3 regions of the Glutamicibacter sp. NPDC087673 genome follow, and region 2 is predicted to be linked to each of the others. Evidence: riboswitches for the same ligand, from Rfam matches in the RefSeq annotation. Region 2 holds a riboswitch; each other region holds the start of a gene.
What was found. Region 2 has a riboswitch for S-adenosylmethionine ahead of ACIOTL_RS11280 (bifunctional o-acetylhomoserine/o-acetylserine sulfhydrylase). Riboswitches for the same ligand answer to the same signal wherever they lie in the genome.
Positions count from the first base shown of each region.

Region 1 (3,893 bases), on a different contig from region 2:
GGGCTTCGATAATGCCCAGATCCACCAGTTCTTGCCACCAGTCGATGCTCAACTTATGGATGCGGATCGTATCGCCCTGCACCGTGCCCAGCTCCCCGGCCTCTGATATCAGCTGGCGCAGCTGCGTGAAATCTGCACCATCAATCGGGATCACCGTAAGGTCATCGAGGACGAGATACTCATCTTGCTTGGTCAAGGCCTCCAGCAGCAGTGGGAACGGGACCTTGGTCTCGTCCAGGAGCACTTCCACAGACAAGTCGAACCAGTCCCCCGTGCTTTCGCCGGCTTCGACACTGACAGCGGCCGGCGCGTGGCTGATCCGGTACTTCGGCAGCCTGTTCTGCTCTTCAACGACCACATCGGGATGCTCTGCCAATAGCGGCAATGCGTAGACCAAGAAATCGATGGATTCGGAGGTGCTGAATTCCTTCGGCGGGAAGATTCCTGAAGAGGTCAGTTGCCCCAAGGAAGCCTGCGCGCCGAGCTTGTCCTGCACCGAAGCAGCAATTTCCTTTTCCACGGCATACTGGCGGGGGCCCGCGGAGGCGTACTCCCAGGAATAGCTCACGGTCAGCGGAGTTCGGATGCTCTCCAGGGACAGCTTGAGGCTGGGGCGTGCTGGAACAGGGATGCTGTAGCTGTCATCCTCGCTCTTCAACGGTGCCATCAGGCGCAATCGGTCCAGGTGCTGGCGCTCGAAAAGCTCAACGCCTTCCTGCGGGATGGATTGCGCACCGGATTCAATAAATGTGGCCAGTTCCTTCGTGACCGGTTCAGCGAACCGGGCCAAACCGATTTCCCTGGCCTTCGGCAAGGGGCTGGACGCGTAAGCCAACAAGGTCGGCGGCGTGCCTATGGGCAAGAGGTAGACGTGCTCTTCGCTCGGCCCGCGCAGCTTCCCTTCCATGCTCAGGCCATGTTCACCGCGACGCACATCCACGTGTGCCATGGCTGGTTGCTCGCTGAACTCCACCGGGGCCTTGGCCGTAGAACCGCCGTTGACGATCTGCACTCCAGCTTCACGCAGGGCTTCGAACGCATCCAGCAGGTCCTGGCCTGGAAAATCCATCAAGGAGATCCACTCCTTGGGATCCCACGAATGGCGATAAGTATCTTGTTCAACGTGTTCACGCAACCGGTCCAGTTCAACGACCGCACGACGCTGCTTCTTGGAGAACCGCGTATCAAAAGCAACATTGCGCCAGCTGATCCCGGTTTGGATCCAGGGGCTCTTGGTGCCCTGGCGGGCCGGGCGTGCCTGCAAGGTCAGCGCGTCCTCGCCGCCATAACGCGGTTCGCTTACCACTTTCAGGATCAATCCCAGCGGTTCTTCGGCAACCAGCGGCTCATCGGAAATGACTGGAAGCAGACGGTCAAGGGTACGTTCCCACTGCGGCTTGCTATTGCGTTTCCAAGCGTGGGGATCCACCCCGGAGTCGGAGACGAAAAAGCCCTGGTCTTCTTCGGTGGTGACCTCAATGAGCAAGGCGGCGACATCTTCACAGGACTGAACCCCCGGATGCTTGCCGCAGAAGCTGGTGAAGCTGATATTGCCCTCGGTGATTTCCAATTGGGCCATCACCGATTCACGCAGCACCACACCGGAGATGCGGGTAGATCCCGGTTGCATTACCCGGTTGGCGATCTGCACTTTTCCGGAATCACACAGGAATTGGCCCAGGTTGTATTCGGATTCGGTCACCAAGGTCTGGGCCGCAGAAAGTGTCAGCTGGAATTCCATACTCGCCGTTCATTGTTCGTGCAGTGGGCGCCCGAGAGCTAGATTCCATCTTAGCGAGCCGGAAAGCAAGATGCCCGGTGACGAAAAGTTACTTCTGCCCTTTACCCGCGGGCCCTGCAACCGATAGAAATTAATCACTGAATCACGAGTTCCACTCTTTGAGCCCTGGCTGAGTGGACGGCAACCCTCCTGCGTCATTGTGCGGGGTGCCCCAGGTGAAGATTCGACGCATCTTGAACGCCAAGATGCGTAAGCGATGGCGCCCCTTGCGCCAGAAAGGGGATCAATTCCCCATGACTAATGCAGCATCTGCCCCAACCGTATCCGAAGACCGCGCACAGCGCCTGCAGGAAGCAGGCAAGGGCTGGGGCGAACGAATTTCGGCTGCCCCGCAAAGTGCCCAATTGACTTTCACCGTCGAGGGCGAAGGCTTCGATTCGGTAGCCAGCAACATTGTCTCCGGCAAGCACACCTTCCAGGCCGACGAGCCAGCTGCCCTGGGCGGCAGCGACCTGGCCGCAAGCCCCGTGGAATACGCGCTCGGAGCGCTCATCTCCTGCCAGGTTGTGGTCTACCGCTTGTACGCGCAGAACCTCGGCATCCAGGTGGACGACGTGAAGATCCAGGCCAATGGCCACCTCGATGTCCGCGGACTCTTCGGCATCGACCAGACCATCCGCCCCGGCTTCTCGTCGGTGGATCTGGACATCCGGATTGCCGGACCGGAATCAGCTGAACGCTATGAAGAACTGCGCCGCGCAGTGGATGCACACTGCCCGGTGCTGGACCTCTTCGCCAATCCGGTGCCCGTGACAACCGCGGTAAGCATCGCAGAGACCAACTAGAGTTCGCTGAACTAAAAAGCACCGCGGCGGCCCCCGACTTCAGGTGCCGCCGCGGTGCACTTCTAGCTGAAGCCAACTATTGCCCCAGGAAGTTCAGCAGGACTTTGCCGGAGCGAGCCGAATCCTTGGCCGTTTCGAAGGCTTCAAGCGCATCGGCGACCGGGAACTCGTGGGTTACCGCCTCGGAAACCTGCAGTGAACCGTCGGCCAGGGCAGCAAGCACATGGTCGATTTCGTCGTTGAAGCGGAAGGAACCAACCAGTTCCAGCTCGCGGGTAATAGCCAGCGAAATGAGTGCGGGTTGTTCTCCTGAGGGCAGCAACCCGACCATGACCACTCGACCGCCGCGCACGGCACCGCGCACGGCGGAGGCCAACCCGCGGAAGTTGCCGCTGGCCTCGATCACCACGTCCGCGCCCACCTGGGCAAGAGCTTCCTGGTCATCGGCGCGCAAAGTTGAAGTGGCACCGAGTTTCCCGGCGATTTCCAACGGCTTCTCGTGCATGTCCACTGCGATGATTTCTTTGGCTCCGGCACGCTTGAGCACTGCTACAGCGAGAGCTCCGATCGGCCCAGCACCAATAACCAGCGCCTTCTTGCCGGCGACTTCACCGGCGCGCGACACCGCATGCCAAGCAACCGCAGCCGGTTCTGCCAGTGCCGCATCACGCAGTGCTAAGCCAGCAGGCAGCTCACGCAGCATGCGTGATGGCAGGTTCACTTCGCGGGCGAATGCGCCCTCGGTGTGCGGGTAGCGGGCGGCCGAGCCCAGATAGGTGCACCCCGGGGAAAGATTCGGGCGGTCGGCCGGGTAAGGTTCCCCGGTCTCGCCTGGTGTTGCCGGGTGCACGGCGACTTTGGTTCCGGCTGCCGGCCCGCTGCCGTCAGCGGCGGCCTGCATGACGGTCCCGACGATTTCATGCCCGAGAACCATTGGAGCCTTGAGGAACGATTCCCCGGCGGCGCCGTGGCTCCAGTAATGCAAGTCTGATCCGCAAATACCGCCGTAAGCGATGGCAACGCGTGCTTCATCTGCTCGCGGCGCTGCCAGCTCGATTTGTTCAATACGCAAATCATCGGCTGCATGGGCCACGACGGCCAACGTGCTGGTGGCGAGGGAATTAGACGACAACGCTCATGCCTCCGTCGATGAAAATGGTCTGTCCGTTCACGTAATTTGATCCGTCCGAGGCCAACCAGACTGCTGGTCCGGCCAGATCCTCGACGGCGCCCCAACGCGCTGCGGGGGTGCGGCCCAGAATCCAGGAGTTGAATTTTTCGTCGTCCACCAGATTCTGTGTCATTTC
Region 1 covers NZ_JBIUWB010000001.1:103,378-107,270, forward strand. Annotated here, with positions in the region: gene ACIOTL_RS00505 (DEAD/DEAH box helicase) at 1-1,741, opposite strand, end outside; SAM riboswitch class IV at 1,882-2,003, shown strand; gene ACIOTL_RS00510 (OsmC family protein) at 2,035-2,586, shown strand; gene ACIOTL_RS00515 (L-idonate 5-dehydrogenase) at 2,663-3,718, opposite strand; gene ACIOTL_RS00520 (SDR family oxidoreductase) at 3,708-3,893, opposite strand, start outside.
Region 1: another riboswitch for S-adenosylmethionine. It lies ahead of ACIOTL_RS00510 (OsmC family protein); the one in region 2 lies ahead of ACIOTL_RS11280 (bifunctional o-acetylhomoserine/o-acetylserine sulfhydrylase).

Region 2 (3,893 bases):
CGGGCTGACTCGTCCGTGGAATGATGCGCTCGCCGACGCCCGACGGGCTTTGGCCGAGCCTACTTCCACGGTGCTGGCCATCGTTGAGAACGATCAACTCATGGCTACTGCGATGGTTGGCCATGATGGCCACCGAGGTTGGCTCTACTATGTTGCGGTGGATCCGTGCCGGCAGGGCAACGGCCTGGGAAGGGAGCTGGTGGATGCCGCTGTCCTGTGGCTGCGGGATCGCGGCGTGCCCAAGGTGCAGCTCATGGTCCGCGAGGAGAACTCTGCCGTCATCGATTTCTATGAACGACTGGGCTTCGAAGACCAGCACGTCGTGGTGCTGGGGAAGCGCCTGGACCGGCCTTAACGAAAAGAAAGTAGGTGGGGACGCCATTGTCCCCGCCTACTTGCGTTCTCTGCGGAACTGTTTACAGCACCACGGTGCCGGACTCGGTCTCAAAGGTAACCGACATGATGCCCGGAGTGCCATTCGGCGCTTCATATTGCATGGTGACAGCGCCCAAATTGACGTTCTGCGGCTGGCCCAGCCAATCCAGCACCCGTTCACGCGAGCCGGCAATGGCGATCTGGCTGATGGCGCCGGCAGGTTCCAGCGCCTTCGACGGATGCAGCTCCTCGGATCCTTCATCCCAGGAAATCAGGTACGGGCACTGCGGATCGGCGATCAGGCCCTTGATGCCAATCTGCTGCCAGGTCAGTTCGCGGCCATCAGGGAACTTCCGGTTGCCCGGCACCGACTTGCGGCCCAAGCGGTCCTCGGCACTGGATAGATCCTCCACCGAGACGCACCAGCCCATCCAGCCGCCGCCGAGCTCCGAACGGGCGCGAACCGCCTGTCCGAAGGGTGCCTTGTCGCTGGCCGGGTGGTTCAGGACTTCAACCACCTCCAGGTACTGGCCATGCTTGAGCGGGAAGATGACATTGCGTGTTCCGAATCGTGGATGCACGCCGCCCTTGACGAATTCCAGTCCGAGGGACTCGGAGATTCTTTCAGCGGTTGGCAACAGCCCGTCTGGGCCGCATGCATAACTTACGTGATCTAGCCTCATCATGTGCCCATCATGGCAACATGTGATGCGAGTCTCTACTTAGGCACACCTAAGTGCCGGGATGCTATCGAATACTCTGCGATGAACCTGCAATATTCGCGAAATATGACCGATTGAGTCCAATGACGAGCCCTTGCGTTGCAAAGATCTTCGGTTTTCGGGCAAACTGGTACCAGGTCATGAGTCCCAGTAACAAGCCCCGGCTTACTGGGCGGCAACCCTCCAACCGCGGTGGGGTGCCCCGGGTGAAGACCTGGCCCTTGAACGCACAAGGCATCAAGGACAAGCGCGGGTTACCCCTGGAAGTCGTCACGATATGGTGCTTCCTGTCGGTGTCTTTTCAGTGGCGTACCCCCATAGTCATGAAACGCTATTTGGAGGAAACCATGAGCAATAACTGGTCATTTGAAACCCGTCAGATCCACTCCGGCCAGACCCCGGATCCGACGACCGGAGCACGGGCTCTCCCGATTTTCCAAACCACCTCTTTCGTCTTCCCCAGCGCCCAGAGCGCTGCTGCACGTTTCGCGCTGCAGGAACTGGAGCCGATCTACACCCGTATCGGCAACCCGACCACCGACGCGGTGGAAACCCGCATCGCTGACCTGGAGGGCGGCGTTGGAGCACTGCTGCTCTCTTCGGGACAGGCTGCCACCACTTTCGCCATCTTGAATTTGGCCGAAGCCGGCGACCACCTGGTGGCCAGCCCCAGCCTGTACGGCGGAACCCAGAACCTGCTCAAGCACACGCTCAAGCGCCTGGGCATCGAGGTCACCTTCGTTGCCGACCCGGACAACCTGGATGATTGGCGTGCCGCGGTGCGTCCGAACACCAAGGCCTTCTTCGGGGAAACCATCTCCAATCCGCGACAGGACGTCCTGGACATCGAGGGCATCTCGGCGATCGCCCACGAAGCCGGCGTGCCGCTGCTGGTGGACAACACCCTGGCCACCCCGTACCTGATCCGCCCGATCGAGTGGGGCGCGGATATCGTGATCCATTCGGCCACCAAGTTCCTCGGCGGCCACGGCAATGCCATTGCCGGTGTCATCGTGGACTCGGGCAACTTCGACTTCGCCAAGGACGCCGACCGCTTCCCGGGCTTCAACACCCCGGACGAGTCCTACAACGGCCTGGTCTTCGCCCGCGACCTGGGTGTCAACGGCATCCTGGGCGCCAATCTGGCCTACATCCTCAAGGCCCGCGTGCAGTTGCTGCGCGATTTGGGTTCCTCGGTTGCGCCGTTCAACGCGTTCTTGATCGCACAGGGCCTGGAAACCTTGTCGCTGCGCATTGAACGCCACGGCCAGAATGCCGTAGAAGTTGCCAACTGGCTCGAAGCCCGCGAGGAAGTGCAGAAGGTCGCCTACGCAGGCCTGCAGTCTTCGCCATGGCATGAGCGTGCGCAGAAGTACAGCGATCAGGGCGCCGGCTCGATCATCGCGTTCGAACTGGAGGGCGGTTCGGAAGCCGGCCAGGCCTTCGTGGACGCACTGGTATTGCACTCCAATGTCGCGAACATCGGCGACGTGCGCTCATTGGTCATCCACCCGGCCTCCACCACCCATGCCCAGCTCTCCGAAGCTGAGCAGGTTGCGGCCGGCGTGAGCCCGGGACTGGTGCGGCTGAGCGTCGGACTGGAGAATATCAAGGATATTCTGGCCGATCTGGAACTGGGCTTCCAAGCTGTTGCAGCCCTCGAGAACAAGGAACTGCAGGAAACCCTCTAGGCATGGCATCCATTGTGACTACTGAAGATACTCTGCGCGCCGAAGAGCTCGCCGGCGGGCAAGACGGCATTTTGCGCCGTAAGTCCGTGGGGGAGCACCACTTCGAATTCGGTGGATTCCTTCCGGACGTGGTGCTGGCCTATGAAACGTGGGGGACGCTAGCAGCTGATGGCTCCAACGCGGTGCTGGTGATGCATGCGCTCACCGGTGACGCCCACGTTGCGCAAGGCGATTCGCAAAGCGCCGGCTGGTGGGAAGAGCTCGTAGGTCCCGGAGCCACGGTTGACACCAATGAGTACTTTGTCGTGTCCATCAACATGGTGGGTGGTTGCAATGGTTCCACCGGCCCCTCGTCCTTGGGCGACCAGGGCCTGCCCTACGGTTCGAGCTTTCCCTTCGTCACCATCAAGGACTCGGTGCGCCTTGAAGCGCGGCTGGCCAAGCAACTGGGAATTGATTCCTGGCATGCGGTCATTGGCGGTTCGATGGGCGGTGCGCGCGCGTTGGAATACGCCGTCGAGTTCCCCGACCAGGTCAAGAACCTCGTAGTGATGGCCTCGAGCGCGCAGGCGACTGCCGAGCAAATTGCCTTTGCACAGGTGCAAACCCAATCCATCCGGTTGGATCCGCACTTCTGCAATGGCGACTACTACGGCAACGATGCGCGCCCGGACGCCGGTCTTGGCTTGGCTCGCCGCCTGGCCCACATCACCTATCGTTCCGAGGCCGAGCTTGAAACCCGTTTCTCGCGCAATCCGCAGGATGGCGAGAAGCCAACGAGTCTGCTCGAGGGGCCTCGCGGGCGGTACCAGGTGGAAAGCTACCTTGACCATCAGGCCAGCAAGCTGGTGAATCGTTTCGACGCCAACAGCTACCTGGTGCTCACCGAGGCGCTGATGAGTCATGATGTGGCTCGCGGCCATGAATCCCTGGAAGCCGCCTTGGCGCGATTGGCGAACGTCAACGTGGTGGTTGCCGCGGTAACCACTGACCGGTTGTACTTTCCTGAGCAGTCAGTGAAGCTGGCCTCGTCGCTGTCCAAGCCAAAACCGGTGCACTACATTGATTCGCCGATTGGCCACGATGGATTCCTGACCGATGCCAC
Region 2 covers NZ_JBIUWB010000004.1:237,182-241,074, forward strand. Annotated here, with positions in the region: gene ACIOTL_RS11270 (GNAT family acetyltransferase) at 1-355, shown strand, start outside; gene ACIOTL_RS11275 (VOC family protein) at 417-1,061, opposite strand; SAM riboswitch class IV at 1,234-1,353, shown strand; gene ACIOTL_RS11280 (bifunctional o-acetylhomoserine/o-acetylserine sulfhydrylase) at 1,445-2,788, shown strand; gene ACIOTL_RS11285 (homoserine O-acetyltransferase) at 2,791-3,893, shown strand, end outside.

Region 3 (3,893 bases), on a different contig from region 2:
ATGGTTCGTCAGAGGTCTTGTTCTTCCTTCGGAATGCTCCGTGCAAAAGTTCAGCGTCGTTGACCAAACCGGCCGATTCCGGGGAATTGCCGCAGAAAAATGGGTGCATGCAACGCAACGTTGCATGCACCCATTTCCTGGAATCTTGGACTCCCTAGGCAAGTACCTGGCGCTTGGAGGAAATGACGCCGGTATTGAATCCAGCCAGGCGCAGGCCGCCGTGGAAGCGGGCGTGCTCGATCTTCACGCAGCGGTCCATGACCACATTCATGCCCGCGGCCTCGGCGCGCCGGGCCACTTCCTCATGCCAGGATCCCAGCTGCAGCCACAGGGTCTTCGCGCCTACGGCCAGGGCCTCGTCCAGCACGGTAGGCAGGTCATCGTGCTTGCGGAAAACCTCGACCAGGTCCGGGGTCTCCGGCAGATCGGCCAGCGACTTGTACACCGGCTGGCCCAGGATCTCATCGAGTACCGGGTTGATGAAATACACCTTGTACTTGGAGGAGGAGAGCAGGTAGGTAGCCACGAAATAGCTGGCGCGCGATGGCTTGTTCGAGGCACCGACAATGGCGATGGACTTGGTGTCGCGCAGGATCTCCAGGCGCTGTGCGGCTCCAGGGCCTTCCCAAGCGGTATCAACGGCAGTCATTAGATTGCTCCCTTCGAAGCGGTTGGCAATGCGCAGGCGGAACCATCATAGGCCGGAGCCTCGAACCCTGCGGCGGAAGCGGCAATCGCTTCCTGCGAAGCGGCCAGCGCCTGGTCCAGATCCCAGAGGATGTCCTCGACATCTTCCAGTCCTACCGACAGCCGGATCAGATCTTCTGGCACGCCAGCGGAGACCAGCTGCTCGGCGCTCAGCTGCTGGTGGGTGGTGGAGGCCGGGTGCAGCACCAGGGTGCGGGCATCGCCGATGTTGGCCAGGTGGCTGGCCAGCTGCAGGGCTTCGATGAACTTCGAGCCGGCTTCGCGCCCGCCCTTCACTCCGAAGCTGAAGACCGAGCCGACGCCCATGGGCAGCAGCTCCTTGGCCTGCGCGTGCTGCGGGTGGGATTCCAGGCCGGCATAGTTCACGTAGGTCACACGCTCATCGGCCTGCAACCAGGCAGCGACCTGCTTCGCGTTGGACAGGTGGTTGTCCATGCGCTGCGGCAAGGTCTCCAGGCCCTGCAGCAATTGGAATGCGGACTGGGCCGGCAGAGCCGGTCCGAAGTCGCGCAGCTGTTCGCTGCGCAGCTTGGTCAGGAAGCCGTACTCGCCGAAGTTGTCCCACCAGGAGACGTTGCCGTAGCTGGCAACCGGTTCGGTCATGGTGGGGAACTTGCCATTGCCCCAGTTGAACTTGCCCGACTCGATGACCACGCCGCCCAGGGTGGTGCCGTGCCCGCCGATGAACTTGGTGGCCGAGTGGATCACGATGTCCGCGCCGTGCTCGATAGGGCGCAGGATGTACGGGGGAGTGAGCGTCGAATCGACTACCAGCGGGAGATTGTGGCGGTGCGCCACCTCGGCCAGGCCCTTCAGGTCAGCGATGTCGCCGGACGGGTTGGCCACCACCTCGGTGTAGACGGCCTTGGTGTTTTCCTGGATCGCCGCTTCGAAGTCGGCGGGATCATTGGAGTCGATGAAAGTGGTGTTGATGCCGAAGCGGCGCAGCGAGACATCGAGCTGGGTGATGGTGCCGCCATAGAGCTTCGAAGAAGCCACAATGTGGTCGCCTGACTGGGCCAAGGCCGCGAAGGTGACGAATTCCGCGGCCATGCCCGAGCCGGTGGCTACCGCTCCGATGCCGCCTTCCAGCGAAGCCATGCGCTCTTCGAAAGCCGCTACGGTCGGGTTGCCGATACGCGAGTAGATGTTGCCGTACTTCTGCAGGGCAAAGAGGTTGGCCGCATCGTCGGCGTCCTTGAAGACGAACGAAGTGGTCTGGTAGATCGGCACTGCGCGTGAGCCATGCTCGGCATCGGGGGTGCCTCCGGCATGCAATGCGCGGGTGCGGAATCCAAACTTGTGATCTGCCATGGTGGCTTACGACTCCTTGTCGATTGGGGTTTCGCGGGCACCGTAGGGCGGGCCGCGATCGAGGCAGGAATCCCGGAATCAATGTCGCTTCCTGCTGTGGTCCAACGGGTAGGCGGCTGCATCGTTTCTGGCGGTAGCACCGTAACCACCGGATGTGGCAGGTTGCTGCGGCGTCATCGAACCAGATCTCTCAACCGCTCGGGATGGTGTAATAATCTTCGCAACATGACCGTTCTTGACCCAACTATGAGTCGTAACGTTGCGTATTGGACGTAATGCCGGAGATTCTTCGATACCTGTTACCCCGGTTAGGCTGGAGCCATGGATACTTCGCTGGCACTGGTGCGACACGGGCAGACCGATTGGAACCTTGCAGGGCGCCTGCAGGGGCGTACCGATATCCCGTTGAACGACACCGGGCGCGAGCAAGCTCGCGAGGTCGGGCGCCAGCTGATCGGCCAGAACTGGTCGCTGGTACTTGCTTCGCCCTTGGAACGTGCCCGGGAAACTGCCGCGCTGATTGCCCAGCAGATCGGGGCCGAGACGGGGAACGCCGTTCCGGAACTCATTGAACGCGGCTTCGGCCCGCTGGAAGGCCGGATCATGGCCGAGGTCAGCGGAGCGGAATCGGCTGCTGCCAAGGACCTGCGTGAGCCGCGTGCCCAGATCTTGAGCCGTGCGGTGCCAGCGCTGCTGGACTTGGCCAGCAGGCATGCCGGGCGCAAGGTCATGATTGTCAGCCATGGGGCCACCATGCGCACCATCCGCGACGCATTGGCCGGAACCACGGATCCCCAAGGCGTGGAAAATGGCGAAATGCTCCACCTGGACTTGATCCGCCTTGAGCAGATCGCCAGCGAATTGGATCTGGTGGCATTCTAGGAATCCATGGGTATCTGCGTGAAGGAATTTTTTTCGTTCACGCCTCACAAAATGGTCTCCTCGTACGTTTACATGGTGAGAAGCCATGAAGGCGCAAAATTCCAGGAGAGCCATGCAAGCACCGTTCGAGCGGATAGTCCAGGACTATGGACTCAACATCCTGCGCGTTTGCCGTGCCCTGCTTGATGAGCATCGCGCGCAAGACGCCTGGTCCGAAACGTTCCTTGCCGCGCTCAAGGCGTACCCGCAACTGCCGGAGGACGCCAATGTCCTGGCATGGCTAGTGCGTATTGCCCGGAACAAAGCCATTGACGAGTTGCGCAGGAACAAGCCGGAAATCCTCATCGGCCAAGACGTGGACAGCCTGGCCCCATCGGCCCAACGGCCGGATCTGCAGTTGGAAAACCTGCAGCTGTGGCATGAGGTGAACCAGCTTCCTGGCAAGCAGCGGCAGGTGGTGGCCTACCGCTACCTGGGCGGAATGAGCTACGCGCAAATTGCCGGAATCCTTTCCGGCACCGAAGCTGCCGCCCGGCGTTCGGGCGCCGATGGGATCAAGAATCTGCGGGCCCGGATGGATGACCAAGAACTATGGCGGGAGCAGCCATGAACGGAAAAAATTATCGGCAGCAGGCTACGGCCGCTGAAGCGCAAGTCCTCGACTCGCTGCAGGACCGGCTCGTTGAACGGGCCCGTGCACGGGAACTTGTTGATGTTGCCTATCGCGTGGTCGATAGCCCCGTGGGGGCCTTGCTGCTGGCCAGTACCGATGCCGGGCTGGTCCGGGTCGCTTTTGAATCCGAAGGCCATGACCGGATTCTGGAGGTGCTCTCGGAAAGGCTCAGCCCGCGGATCCTGCGCGACAAGTCGAGCTTGGATGGTGCCGTCCGGCAGCTGGATGAGTATTTCGCGGGCCAGCGGCATGGCTTCGATCTTCCGGTGGACTTGCAGCTCTCCACCGAGTTCCGCCGCCAGGTGCAGCTGGAACT
Region 3 covers NZ_JBIUWB010000005.1:295,332-299,224, reverse strand. Annotated here, with positions in the region: gene ACIOTL_RS13815 (CoA-binding protein) at 155-649, opposite strand; gene ACIOTL_RS13810 (O-acetylhomoserine aminocarboxypropyltransferase/cysteine synthase family protein) at 649-2,022, opposite strand; SAM riboswitch class I at 2,138-2,232, opposite strand; gene ACIOTL_RS13805 (histidine phosphatase family protein) at 2,344-2,904, shown strand; gene ACIOTL_RS13800 (RNA polymerase sigma factor) at 3,017-3,514, shown strand; gene ACIOTL_RS13795 (methylated-DNA--[protein]-cysteine S-methyltransferase) at 3,511-3,893, shown strand, end outside.
Region 3: another riboswitch for S-adenosylmethionine. It lies ahead of ACIOTL_RS13810 (O-acetylhomoserine aminocarboxypropyltransferase/cysteine synthase family protein); the one in region 2 lies ahead of ACIOTL_RS11280 (bifunctional o-acetylhomoserine/o-acetylserine sulfhydrylase).